Regions from separate parts of the Exiguobacterium sp. s141 genome, predicted to be linked through region 2. Evidence: riboswitches for the same ligand, from Rfam matches in the RefSeq annotation. Region 2 holds a riboswitch; the other holds the start of a gene.
The links. Region 2 has a riboswitch for FMN ahead of ribD (bifunctional diaminohydroxyphosphoribosylaminopyrimidine deaminase/5-amino-6-(5-phosphoribosylamino)uracil reductase RibD). Riboswitches for the same ligand answer to the same signal wherever they lie in the genome.
Positions count from the first base shown of each region.

Region 1 (6,876 bases), 200 kb from region 2:
GTTGGCGAGCGCGGTCGATGTCTCCGTGATGTAACTCGAGAGCTTGACGTTATCAATCATCATAATGACGAAAATCGGATAGATGAACACGAGCGTCCATGTTTTTTTAAGTAGCATGTTCAAAATGAAGCCGATGCTGAAGAAGATGACCAAATAAAGAATCGCCCCAATGACAGCCTGGATGATATGCATGCGATTGCCCCCTTTTCCCGTTGTCTATTATACCGAATCGCCCTCTCTTAGGTCAAAGGTGAACCATGAGGCGTCATCAAAAAAGTAGCCCGTTCGGATGAGCGGGCTACTTGGTCATATGCTTAGAATTTACCTTTTTTGAGGACGAGACCGTACTTCTTCAATTCGAGGAAGTGTTTGTTGTCGATCACTTTCTTCATGAATGAAGCGTTGCGACCGAAGATCTTTTTGCCCATGACGATGCCGATGCCGTCGTTATGGCCAAGTGAAGCGACTGTCCCTTTGCTCTCATACGTGAATTTCGAAGTCGATTTTCCGTTGATGAGCGCGGCGATGTTTTTCGCTACGTTGTGCGCTTGTTGCGTCGCGATTTGAGCAGTCGGCGGGTATGGACGGTTTGAGACCGGATCCATGACAGCCGAGCAGTCACCGATGATGAAGACGTTGTCGTGACCAGGGGCACGGTTGTCCGCCTCGACCATGACACGGTTACGGACCGCTTCAAAACCAGATTTCTCGATGATCGGGCTACCGCTGACGCCACCTGTCCAAAGGATCGTGTTCGCTGCGATCGTCTCCGTCGTGTCGCCTTGAAGCGGACCGAACGTGACGACGCCAGGCTCAACGCCTTTGATGCCGTTGCCGAGTTTCATCTCGACACCGTTACGCTCGAGCCATTTCTGTGCATACGTCGTAAGTTCTGGGTCGAAACCAGGAAGGACGGTCGGAGCCGCCTCGATGTTCACGATGCGAACCGCTTCACGTGGCACGTCATACTGCTTGCAAAGCTCAGGGACACGGTTGACGAGCTCACCGAGGAACTCGATACCTGTGAAACCTGCGCCGCCGACGACGATTGTCACGTACGAGCGGTCAGCCGACCCGTTCGTCTTGTATTGTGTGAATGAGTATTCGATATGTTCTTTGATTTTACGGACGCTGTTCAATGAACTGATTGTCATCGCGTTCTCTTTGAGGCCTGGGATTCCGAATGTTTCTGGAATGCCGCCGAGTGCGAACACGACATAATCATATTCAACAGTCGAGCCGTCTGCGAGTAGTACTTGTTTAGCCGTAGTATCGACGCGATCGACGATCCCTTTGACAAATTTCACGCGTGACGGGTTCACAACGTCGTTGATGTAGATACGAGCTTGCTCCGGTTTCATCGTTCCGGCCGCTGGTTCATGGAGCCATGTCGTCTGGTAATGGTAATCATGCTTGTTAATGAGCGTGATGTTAGCGTCGCCAGCTGAGAGCGTCTTCTGGAGGTTCACCGCTGTGATGAGTCCACCGAAACCTGCGCCAAGAATAACAATGTTAGGTCGTTTCATGTTCATTTCCACCTTGTTTTGATAGTTTTGTTTTCTTGAACAATCACGTTGTGTGTTTTTTCACATGAATGTTCACAATAAAGCCTAAACCTTGTTCAACCAATGTTCACAATTGCTTCTCGTTCATTGTACGCTGTTTATTTCGTTTTCTCAATGGAAAAGCTTATCTTCTTGAATTTTTTTTGAATGTATAGGATGTTTGTACAGAATGGATTTAATTCACGATTGTCACTATAATGGATGTATACGTTTTGAGGAGGAATTCGATGAAATCGACGAAAGATGTGATCATCATCGGTGGCGGCCCGGTCGGACTGTTCACCGCATTTTATGCAGGTATGCGCCAACTCGATACGGCGTTGATTGAAAGTTTGCCGCAGCTCGGCGGACAATTATCGACACTGTATCCAGAAAAATATATTTACGACATCGCCGGCTTCCCGAAAGTGAAAGCCCAAGATTTGATTGACCAATTAAAAGCCCAAGCCGATCAGTTCGAGCAGGACTATCGCCTCGGGGAGACGGTCGAGACGGTCGAACGTCTTGAAGACGGCACGTTCCAGATCACGACGAACAAGGATGAGTACCATACGAAAGCCATCATCATCACGGCCGGGAACGGGGCATTCGCCGCACGACCGCTCGGCATCGATGGTTGTGAAGACTATGCCAACCTTCATTACTTCGTCGACAACATGGAGAAGTTCCGCGACCGCCGCGTCATGATCGCTGGCGGCGGCGACTCTGCCGTCGACTGGGCGCTCATGCTTGAAGGCATCGCCAAGGAAGTCCATATCGTTCACCGCCGTGACCGTTTCCGTGCCCACGAGCATACGGTCGAGCAAATGAAGGCCTCGACGATCAACGTGTGGACGCCATATAACATTGAGTCACTTTCAGGTGAGACACACATCGAGTCGGTCGAATTGACGGACAAAGACGGCGAATCGAAATTCGTCGAAATCGACGACCTCATCTGTAACTACGGTTTCGTCTCATCGCTCGGCCCAATCAAAAACTGGGGCATGGAGTTCGAGAAGAATACGATCCGCGTCGACTCACGCATGGAGACGACGGTCGCCGGCATCTTCGCCTGTGGTGACATCGCGACTTATGAAGGAAAAGTGAAATTGATTGCGACAGGCTTCGGTGAAGCCCCGATCGCCATCAACCAAGTGAAGCAGCTCGTCGACCCGACAGCGCGTCACCCACAACATTCGACTTCGGTATTTGCCGGGAAATAACGATGTGGCCCTCATCGCGATGATGAGGGCCATTTTTCATTTGCGGATTGTTTTTACAATGACCCGGTCGAGCCAGTCGTCGAGTTGGGTGAAGACGAACCCGGCCTTTTTCGCCTCGGCAATCGACATATAATAGTCGACGTCCGTATCGTACGGCGACGACTCGCCATCTTTGATGATCTGGACCGGTTTATTTAAGTGATGGCCGATCCGTTCCATGAGTGCCCCGAGCGAGATGACCCCTTCACTCGCCGCGTTGAACGGTCCGGTCACGTTCGCCCGACCGACCCATTCTAGAAAGGCGGCCGCCTCAAAGCTTGAGATGAACCCCATCTTCGCTTCCGGGTGATGCAGTACGATCGGCTCTTCCCGTCGGACGGCGTCGATATAAAACTTGAGACGGTCTGTATAGTCGTCGGGTCCGAGCACGATTGGCAAGCGGACCGTCGCGACCGGGAACGAGGCGCGATGGAAGAAATAAGATTCAGCCTCTCGCTTCCCTTGCCCGTAATCATGTTCGGATTCGAGATGATAGTCATGATGGAGCGGATTGAAATCACTTTCTTTCAACTCGGCGCCTGGCGCATAAACCGACATCGTCGACGTGAGCACATATTTACCGACTTGGTCCATGAAAGCGTCCGAGGCGATCTTTGCCTGGTACGGGTTAAAGCAAACATTGTCATAGACGAGGTCGTAATGGTCGCGTGACAAATCTTTCATCGTGGCCACCGACTGTCGGTCCCCTTTGATCGACCGGATGCCCTCCGCCTCGGGTACTTGCAGTTGTCCACGCGTCACAATCGTCACATCGTCACCGGCCTCCGCCAACCGAAGCGCCAACCGCTTTCCAAAATAGCGTGAGCCACCGAAAATCAATACTTTTCTCATCGTCCCTGCCCCTCCTACATGAAATGACATCTCTTTTCATTTTCCCTTGCATCCTCTCGACTAATCTTCCACATCCTTGAATATTTTTGTTATTCTTATATATATAGACAAGAAAGAGGCGAAACGCATGCATCAGATCACATTAGAAAAAGGATGGTCGTGTGAATTACCGACACAATATGCCATTTACCAAAGCTTATCGGACTTCAGCCGTTACTCGGTCCTTGACCAAGAGGAAGAGAGCGTCTGTTCATTCCGCATCACGAACGACACGTGTAAAATCACAGCGTTTCGTCCTTGGCAACATCAAATCGAGTTAGACGCGGCTTCGAAACTCATTCGATTAATTCTGATTGAAGAGACAGACTGAATACAAAAAAGGCCAATCATGAGACATGATTGGCCTTTCGTTTAGCAATCCCCAGGTGTCCCGGCGTTCGATGCCGTCCGGAAACTCGAGCCACAACCGCACGTGGCGATGGCGTTCGGATTTTTAATCGTGAAGCCGCCTCCTAGCATCGACTGCTTATAGTCAATCTCGAGACCGTCGACGACCCCGTGATCGGCTTCGGCGACGATGACGCGGACGCCGTGGTGGTCAAACTGAACGTCCTTGTCTGTCTTATCCTCATCAAACCCCATCCCGTAAGACAGGCCGGTACACCCGCCCCCTTGCACTTTGATCCGCAAGTACTGGTCGTCGGGGCGTTCGGTCTGTTTCATCATATCGATGACTTGTAATGCGGCTGATTCTGTCAAATGAATCATCTGAACTCCTCCTTCGTTATCTTAACTTCAAGTCAACTGACTTGAGATTTTGTGAAATATCTTGTATAACTAAACTGTAACAAAAAAAATTAAATCGTTCCATCTTCGGGGCAGGGTGAAATTCCCGACCGGCGGTATTGAAGACAAGTTCTTCTCAGCCCGTGAGCGAGCAAGGCGTTGCTTGCTGATTTCGTGAGATTCGAAAGCCGACAGTAAAGTCTGGATGGGAGAAGATGGCGGCATCCGACCGATATCCGGATGTTTTCTTCGGCGTGGTCTAAACACCGATGAGAACATCTATTTCGTATGCGCGTAAACTCTCCCGATTGTTTGATACAATCGGGTTTTTCTATGCGACGGGTGCCATTCATCAAGGAGCGACAAAAGGAGAGATTTTGATGAAAACAACGCGCAACAAACGATTGACAACACTGGTGACGCTATCGATGCTCGGGGCCATTTCTTTTGTCCTCATGCTCTTTAACTTCCCGCTGCCTTTCCTACCACCGTTCCTAAAAGTGGATTTCAGTGACATTCCCGCGCTCGTCGCCGGGATCGTGTTCTCCCCACTCGCAGGCGTCGTGGTCGTCGCTCTAAAAAACGTCCTCTACTATGTCTTCAATGGTGGCGGCGTTCCGGTCGGTGAAGTCGCGAACTTCTTTGCAGGTGTCGCCTTCATGTATCCGGTCGCATGGTTCTACCATAAACGTAAAACGAATAAAGCGCTCGCTTCAGGCCTCGTGGCCGGTACGATCACGATGGCACTCAGCTTGGCAATCTTGAACTATTTGCTCATCTTACCAGCCTACGCGTTCTTCTTCGGCATGACCGAGATGGCACAACCGGCTGTCAAAACGGACCTCGTCCTATACGGTATCTTGCCGTTCAACTTCATTAAGGCCTTGTTGATCAGCGCCTTGTTCGTCCCACTCTTCCTCAAATTGAAGCCGTGGATCGAACGTCAGCGCATGCAACTTCAAGCGTAACTGACAAGCACCTAGACCCCGGTCTAGGTGCTTTTTGTATAGGTACGCTATGCTAATGAGAGAATAGGAGGAGATGGATTGAACACGACTGAAGATGTGACCCATTTTTTAGAGACTGATGTGGAACTGATGCGTCTGTTGACAATCGTCGCTTCGCTCGGTTTACCCGATTGGTGGATTTGTGCCGGATACGTGCGGGCAAAAATATGGGATGACGCGCACGGCTACGAAGTACCGACGCCGACCGAGGACGTCGATGTCATCTACTTTGACCGATCTCACATCGACGAGGCGATTGAAAAACAGTATGAGGCACAACTGCACGACCTGTTACCGAACGTCCCTTGGTCGGTCAAAAACCAGGCCCGCATGCATCTGGTCAATCAATTGCCACAGTATCAATCTGCGGTCGACGCCTTGGCCCATTTCCCTGAGACGGTCACGGCCATCGGTGTCAGCCTTGATGCGAGCGGACGCTTGAAGCTGGCCGCCCCTTACGGTATCGACGACATAGTCAAACTACAGTTACGACCGACCCCGGCCTTTGCGAACGACTCTTCACACCATCATATTTATCGAGCCCGGATCAATAAAAAGAATTGGCAAGCCACTTGGCCGAGACTCCATGAAGTGGATATACCTCGTCAGGGATGATAAACACTAGTGAAACCGACCGCCTTACGGTCGGTTTTTTGCTGTTCATTCATAAACGTCACAACGAAAAAGAGTGACCACCGAAGTGATCACTCTGAGTATACCGTGTTTGATTAGAGAAGAAGACCAGCGAGTGTCGCTGACATCAAGTTGGCAAGCGTACCTGCGAGAATCGCGAGGACACCCATGCGCGCGATGTCGTTCCGACGGTTCGGCGCCATTCCACCAAGACCACCGAGAAGGATGGCGAGTGATGAGATGTTGGCGAATCCACAGAGTGCGAACGCGATCATAGCTTCCGTACGTGCCGAGAGGTCACCAGAACCGATGATTGGTGCGAATTCAGAGAAAGCGACGAATTCGTTCAACACGAGTTTTTGTCCGAGGAAGCTACCGAATTGAACAGCATCTGCCCATGGCACACCGATCACGAATGCGAGCGGTGCGAACACATAACCAAGAATCAATTGAAGCGTGAGACCGTCGAAACCGAACAAGCCACCGATTCCACCGAGAATCAAGTTAACGAGCGCGATCAATGAAACGAAGGCGAGAAGCATCGCACCGACGTTCAATGCAAGGAAGAGACCGTCAGAGGCACCGCGAGCGGCTGCATCGACGAAGTTCGCCGCCTTGTTCTCTTCATCTTCAGCGATTTCGACATCGTCATCCGGTACGTCTGTTTCCGGGACGATGATTTTCGCGAACATGAGACCAGCAGGAGCAGCCATGAAGCTCGCTGCGAGCAAGTACTCGAGCGGTACACCAAGAGCAGCGTATCCAGCAAGAACTGAACCGGCAACCGAG
Region 1 covers NZ_JACSLJ010000001.1:552,855-559,730, forward strand. The annotation lists gene KNP74_RS02830 (YuiB family protein) at 1-192, opposite strand, end outside; gene KNP74_RS02835 (NAD(P)/FAD-dependent oxidoreductase) at 315-1,526, opposite strand; gene KNP74_RS02840 (NAD(P)/FAD-dependent oxidoreductase) at 1,793-2,770, shown strand; gene KNP74_RS02845 (NAD-dependent epimerase/dehydratase family protein) at 2,807-3,661, opposite strand; gene KNP74_RS02850 (hypothetical protein) at 3,789-4,031, shown strand; gene KNP74_RS02855 (HesB/IscA family protein) at 4,073-4,429, opposite strand; FMN riboswitch at 4,527-4,668, shown strand; gene KNP74_RS02860 (ECF transporter S component) at 4,828-5,415, shown strand; gene KNP74_RS02865 (nucleotidyltransferase family protein) at 5,545-6,069, shown strand; gene KNP74_RS02870 (NupC/NupG family nucleoside CNT transporter) at 6,183-6,876, opposite strand, start outside.
Region 1: linked by a shared signal. The riboswitch ahead of KNP74_RS02860 (ECF transporter S component) and the one ahead of ribD (bifunctional diaminohydroxyphosphoribosylaminopyrimidine deaminase/5-amino-6-(5-phosphoribosylamino)uracil reductase RibD) in region 2 are both predicted to bind FMN.

Region 2 (6,876 bases):
CGTACCGGCGCGCTCGATGGCCTGCTCAATCGTCTCGGTCGTCAAGACACCGAAGATGACCGGCACTTCTGACTGATAACTTGCTTGGGCGACACCTTTCGCCGCTTCGCTGCAGACGTAGTCGAAGTGCGGCGTCGCCCCGCGGATGACGGCACCGAGTGTGATGACGGCGTCATATTTCTTGCTCATCGCCATCTTTTTGGCGACGAGGGGGAGTTCGAACGCTCCCGGGACGAATGCGATCTCGACGTCATCTTGTTCGACGCCGTGGCGCTTGAGCGCATCTTTCGCCCCGTCCAGCAAGCGCATCGTGATGAGATCATTGAACCGTCCGACGACGATTCCGACTTTCAAGCCTTTTCCGACCAAGTTTCCTTCAAATGTATGCATCATGATTCTTCTCCTCCAAAGTGGTTCATTTTTTGTTGTTTCGTCATTCGGTACTTCTCGTTCGCCGCATGGGCGCCGACGATAATCGGGACACGTTCGATGACCGTGATCCCGCACGCTTCCAAGGCGTCGACTTTTTCCGGGTTGTTCGTCATGAGCCGGACTTTCGTGATCCCGAGGTCACGAAGCATCGCCGCGCTGACCCGGTAATCGCGTAAATCGGCGTGCAGACCGAGCGCGACGTTCGCCTCGACCGTATCAAGCCCTTGTTCTTGTAGTTCGTACGCCTTCAACTTGTTGAGCAGACCGATGCCGCGCCCTTCTTGTCGCATGTACAAGATGACACCGCCTTCGGCTTCCACTTTCGCCATCGCTGTGTCGAGTTGTGGCCCGCAATCGCAACGATAGGAGCCGAACACGTCGCCGGTCAGACACTCGGAATGGATGCGGACGAGCGGCGCATGTTCGAGTTCACCTTTCAGGAGTGCGACGTGCTCTTCCCGGTCGAGGACGTTCCGATACCCGATCAATCGGAAGTCCCCTTTCACCGAGGGGAGCGAGACGTCCGCCTCTCGACTGGCGAGGTCCGTCTCCATATAGCGGACGAGCGCCTCGATCGTGATGAACTTTAAACCATGCGCTTCCGCGACGCGTTCAAGGTCCGGCACCCGGGCCATCTCGCCGTCCGGGCGGATAATCTCACAGATGACGGCGACCGGTTCACTTCCGGCGAGTCGCGCCAAATCGACCGACGCTTCTGTATGTCCACGTCGTACCGAGACGCCACCTTTTTTCGCGATGAGCGGGAAGATATGTCCCGGACGTTGAAAATCAGCCGGACGGGCGTTGATGTTCGCGAGTTCGCGCACTGTATGCGCCCGTTCGCTCGCCGAGATGCCCGTCGTCGAATCGATGTGATCGACGCTGACCGTGAACGCCGTCCCGTGTGGATCGGTGCTGTTTGCGACCATCGGCTGCAAGTCGAGCCGGACGGCCACTTCTTCGGCGAGGGAGGCGCAGACGAGTCCTTTCCCTTCCGTGATGAGGAAGTTCATCGTCTCTGCGGTCATTTTATCCGCGAGCACGACGAAGTCCCCTTCGTTCTCACGGTCCTCATCGTCGACGACGATAATCGGTCGTCCCATCTTCAAGTCTTCGACTGCTTCTTCAATCGTGTGGAACATTACCATCCCGCCTTTCCATACCCTTGCGACGCCAGCGATTCGAGCGTCATCGGTTTTTGACTTACGAGTTTTTCCATATATTTAGCTAACATGTCACATTCCAAATTGACCGCGTCTCCTGCCTGTTTCATCCCGAGCACCGTCTCACTGTACGTATGCGGGATAAGCGACAACGTGAATCCGCGTTCGGTGACATCAAACACCGTCAAGCTCGTCCCGTCGACCGAAATCGAACCTTTCGGGACGATATAGCGGAGGAGCGACGGCTCACAGCTGATGTCGACATAGACGGCGTTCGCGAGCGACCGTTTTTTGACGATGCGTCCGACCCCGTCGACGTGACCCGAGACGAAATGGCCGCCGAAGCGTCCGTTCGCGGGCATGGCCCGCTCCAAGTTGACGCTCGTACCGGGGCGGACCCCGTCGAGACTCGACGCCTTGAGCGTCTCCGGCATGACGTCGACCGAGAAACTGTCGCGGTCGAACGTCGTCACGGTGAGACAGATGCCGTTGACGGAGATGCTGTCACCGAGCTTCACATCCTCGAGGACGACCTGTCCGGCGAGCGTGAGCCGCAGGGATGGACCGTTCCGTTTCACTGCCTTGACACTGCCAATCTCTTCAACGATTCCCGTGAACATCGGACTCCTCCTTTCGCATGATCAGTTTGATATCGATGCCGACCGTCTCGACCGATTGAACCTCATACCATTCGACCGCATCGAGCGGCCCATCATGATGCGAGCGGTAGAAACCGCCCTTGCCGCCGAATACGCGTGGCGACTGGTACATGACCCACTCGTCGACGAACTGTCCGTCCAAGAGTGAAGTGACGAGTGTCGGTCCCGCTTCGACGAGCAGGCGGCCGATGCCGCGTGCGTAGACGTCTTGCAGGACAGCTTCGAGCGATGTGTAGTCGGCGATTTCGACGCCATTCGCTGTCAGCGCGTCACGTTTTGTTTGGTCGTCCGAAGTCGTGTACAGAAGCACCGGTACGTCGGTCGCCGTTCGGACGAGCTGACTCGAGAGCGGCGTACGCAACTCACGGTCGAGCACGATTCGGAGCGGTTGTGTCATCTCACGGTCGAGCCGGACGGTGAGTGCCGGATCGTCGGCGAGGACGGTGCCGACACCGGTCAAAACGGCGTCGACCGTCGCCCGCAGTTCATGGACGTCCCGTCTCGCTACTGTCCCGGTCACCCACTTGCTGTCACCGTGATCGAGCGCGACTTTGCCGTCGAGGCTCGTCGCCGTCTTCAAGATGACGTACGGTCGTCTCGTCTCGAGCGACCGCAAGAACGCCGTATTGAGCGCTCGCGCCTCGCTTTCGAGCAGTCCGACCTCGACGTCAATCCCGGCCGCTTTCAATCGGGCGATGCCGCGCCCTGACACGAGCGGGTTCGGGTCTTCCATCGCGACGACGGCACGCTTGATGCCAGACTCGACGAGCAGATCGGCGCACAGTGGCGTCTTGCCGTGATGCGAGCACGGTTCGAGCGTGACGTAAATCGTCGCACCGTACGCGGCAGCGCCGGCCATGCGGATGGCGTGCACCTCGGCGTGCGCTTCTCCTGCCTTCAAGTGGGCACCGAACCCGACGACCCGGCCGTCCTTGACGACGACGGCGCCGACGCGCGGGTTGATGCCGGTCGATGAGGCGAACTTGGCCAATTGGATGGCTTGTTGCATGTACTGATTCATAATCTCCCTCCTTGTTTCGCACAAACAAAAAGACCTCAAGGAATGATCCTCAAGGTCTCGGTGGGAGGTGTCGGTCGTCATTTGGGCAAGCCAAATAAGCGTTTTCTTTACAGAAAAACGTACGACGAACTACAGGTCGCGCGGACCTGTTCTGTTTCCTTCTCCCATCCAGACTATACTGTCGGCTCTAGAATCGCACTAGATCCACCGTTCGCACACATGCGCCCGGGTCACGGACTTAAGGCTCGCGCCTATCACCGCCGGTTGGGACTTTCACCCGACCCCGAAGGAATATTTGTTTGTACGATTCCACTTTAGCGCAAAAATAAATCGATGGCAAAACGAAATGCGCAAAAAGGCGCCGCTCGTTTGAGCAGCGCCTTCAGAATCATGCCAAGAATAGGACGACGAGGAGACCGACGATCCAGCAATAGAACGAGAAATATTTGAGTTCGCCTTTTGCCATGATGTGTTGGAACCATTTGAGCGAGATGGCCGTGAGCGCATACGAGGCGATGAACGCCAAGATGAGCGGTCCGAACAGTTCGCGCGTTTCCGGATTCGTGAACAGCGCCGGTCCATCTAAAATCATCGTCCCGAGACTGACCGGGATGAAGAGGAAGAACGAGAAGCGGAGGGCCGACTCTTGCTTGATGCCGAGGAGCATCGCCATGACGATCGTGGCGCCGGAGCGGCTGATCCCTGGAATGAGGGCGACCGCTTGAGCAAGACCGATCAAAATCGCGTCGCGGAGCGTGATGCCGCCGTCGCCTTTGTTCCCGCGCATGTTGCGGATGAACCAGAGCGCGAGGCCGGTCAAGATGAGCGTGTAACCGACCGTGGCGACTCCACCGAGCGTCTCCCCGATCCAATCACCGAACAAGACACCGAGCAAACCGGCCGGGACGGTCGCGACGAGCAAGAGTCCGATGAACTTGACGTCAATCATCGTCTCGTCGCTGCGATCTTTCTTAAATAAGAACGTCCATAGACTCACGATGAGACGGACGACGTCTTTGCGATAAATCGTCAAGACAGCGAGTAGCGAGGCAAAGTTCACGAAAATCTCGAACGAGAGTCCCGGTAATTGGATATCAAACAGCTCTTGGAAGATGACCAAGTGACCGCTTGACGAGATTGGGATCGGCTCCGTGAAGCCTTGAATCAAACCGAGCAGTAAGTAGAACAACCATATTGTCATATCATAATATCCTCTTTTCTTTTTTACGTCAATTCCATTATTTTAGCAGACCGCCTATTCCACTGACCACACTTTCAAAGAAAATTCGTTATTTTCAAAACTTTCATTGATTAGTCTGAAAATTAAATTTATTATAGAAGAGTACTCAACTGGTGCAACGGTGATGACCCCATTGGCCAGTTGGGTACTTTTTCGTACAGAATATGACATTTCAGCCACCATAAAACTTTTTGTTTACAATTGAACCCATTTACTATTAAATTTGTAATAGAACTGTTACCATTTTTTCTAATTTCATACCAGACCTTAGACCTATCCCGTTTCAAATTTGGTATGAAAAACTTGAAAAATGCACTTATAAATTGTAAAAACTGGCCGATAGTATGATTGTAGAAGCAATTTCGTAATCTTTGTCGGTTCAGATATGAGTCCATGGAAGGAGGAACCATCATTGAGTCAAACGCTATCCACTAAATCCCACCACTTGTCCACCGAACAACAGAGGATGATTCACTGTATCCGTCTACTCGGCGACTTGTTGAAGGAACGTCCACGTCGCTCTGTGTATCGTCGCTTCGCGATGGAACAAAGCTGGCCATCTCCCGAGTCGATTATCCGACAGTTCGGGTCATGGGCCGAGGCGCTCGCCATCGCCGGCTACGAATGGCATGGAGAGGCGACCGTCGACCTCCCGGATAAAATGCCGAAGTACACGCGCGAAGATATCATCGAGACGCTTGCCCTCTACTCGCGTGACATGGGATCGATTATCACGCTCAAAAAATATCAGGAATGGCGCAAGCTTCATCCGAAAGCACCGAGCCATTACCATATCGTCAAGACGTTCGGCTCATGGCACGATGCGTGTGCCGAGGCCGGACTTGAAGCGAGTGTGACCTATTCCAAATCCGAGCTCTCGAACGCACTCCGTGAAGCGATTCACGAGATGGGCTTCTCTCTTTCCTTTGAAGCGTATCGCGAATGGGCAAAACGAAACAACAAACCATCCACGAAAGCCATCCTTCATCGTTACGGCTCGTGGTCGGCGGCGATTCACGCGGTCGAGTCAGAAATCTTCAATCAGAAATTATAATCTTTCATTCATAAGGAGGACGCCGGGTATCCGGTGTCCTCCTTTATTTTGTAGGTGTACCGTTGTCGCTCGTCCTTTCGGCGCCCACGCTTTCTGCAGGCAATCCCGGAGCCGCATCGCTTACGCTGCTGGGTCTCCGTCGGATTGCTGTCCTGCAAGAGTCGGGGCGCCGAGGGACGAGCGAATCGAATTCGATTTAACATTCGTTCATCGGCCCAAGCATCGTTCATGTTGATCAGACAAAAAAGGAGAACACCGATGAGCCGGTGTTCTCCTTCATCATTGAATCCGTTCCGTCGACGTGTCGCGGTAATGGGCGACCCGGTCCCGTCCATTGAATTTCGCACCGACGTACATGGCCCGGTCGGCGTGGCGGAGCAATGTATCGAGATCCTCGTACTCGTGGATCGTCTCGATGCCGATGCTCGCCGTCACCTGGATGCGAATCCCTTCCGATCCGAACGGATGGTTGCGGAGCGCTTGACGAATCTTCTCCCCCGTCACGATGGCCGCGGCCTCATCCATCCGTGGGAAGACGAAGACGAACTCTTCGCCGCCGTAACGGGTGACGAGGTCCCCACTCCGGATGAGACGCGTAAACAACACGCCGGCCTCAATCAACACCTCATCCCCGAACGCGTGACCGTACGTGTCGTTGATCGCCTTGAAATGATCGAGGTCGACCAAGAACACCGACAACGGATACGATGCGACATCGTTCAACCGCTCTTTCGTCCACCGCTTGAGCGCCCGCTGGTTCGGGAGTCCCGTCATCGGATCGGTCAAACTTTCATGTTGGAGACGGTTCCGTTCGTCGATCCGTTCGAGCGACCAGGACAGTGTCTTCAACAGGCGATGGAGCTCGACGGCGATCGCCCCGTCGTAAGCTCCGTTCGCCGTCGTCGAGATCATACAGCTGACCGCGTTCGTCGTGCTCGACACCGGTTGGATGACGAGTGCCGAATGATGGAGCTCGGTTTGATGTGCCTGCAGGTCGGGATGCCACTCATGAAGCGAATCATACACAAAGTATGGTTCTTCCGCATCACGGTGCCGTTCGAGTGTGTAGGCGTCGGCGACGGGGGTGGACGTACGACCGCTGATATCATAAAACGTCCGGTGCTCGTCCCGATTGACTTGGAGCCAGCCGCGCTCGAGCTCGACGACTTCCCGGAGCCCGTTCCAAAACTTCTCGATGAGGAGTTGCTCGTTGTCGACGCGGTACAGTTGCTCTTTCAACCGTTCGACTTGATCGATCTTCGACTGCGTCTCTTCGGTCTCCGTCGCTTTCGATAATCCCATCTTGA
Region 2 covers NZ_JACSLJ010000001.1:755,539-762,414, forward strand. The annotation lists gene ribH (6,7-dimethyl-8-ribityllumazine synthase) at 1-393, opposite strand, end outside; gene ribB (3,4-dihydroxy-2-butanone-4-phosphate synthase) at 390-1,574, opposite strand; gene ribE (riboflavin synthase) at 1,574-2,215, opposite strand; gene ribD (bifunctional diaminohydroxyphosphoribosylaminopyrimidine deaminase/5-amino-6-(5-phosphoribosylamino)uracil reductase RibD) at 2,196-3,275, opposite strand; FMN riboswitch at 3,428-3,570, opposite strand; gene KNP74_RS03925 (undecaprenyl-diphosphate phosphatase) at 3,664-4,476, opposite strand; gene KNP74_RS03930 (homing endonuclease associated repeat-containing protein) at 4,928-5,569, shown strand; gene KNP74_RS03935 (GGDEF domain-containing protein) at 5,849-6,876, opposite strand, start outside.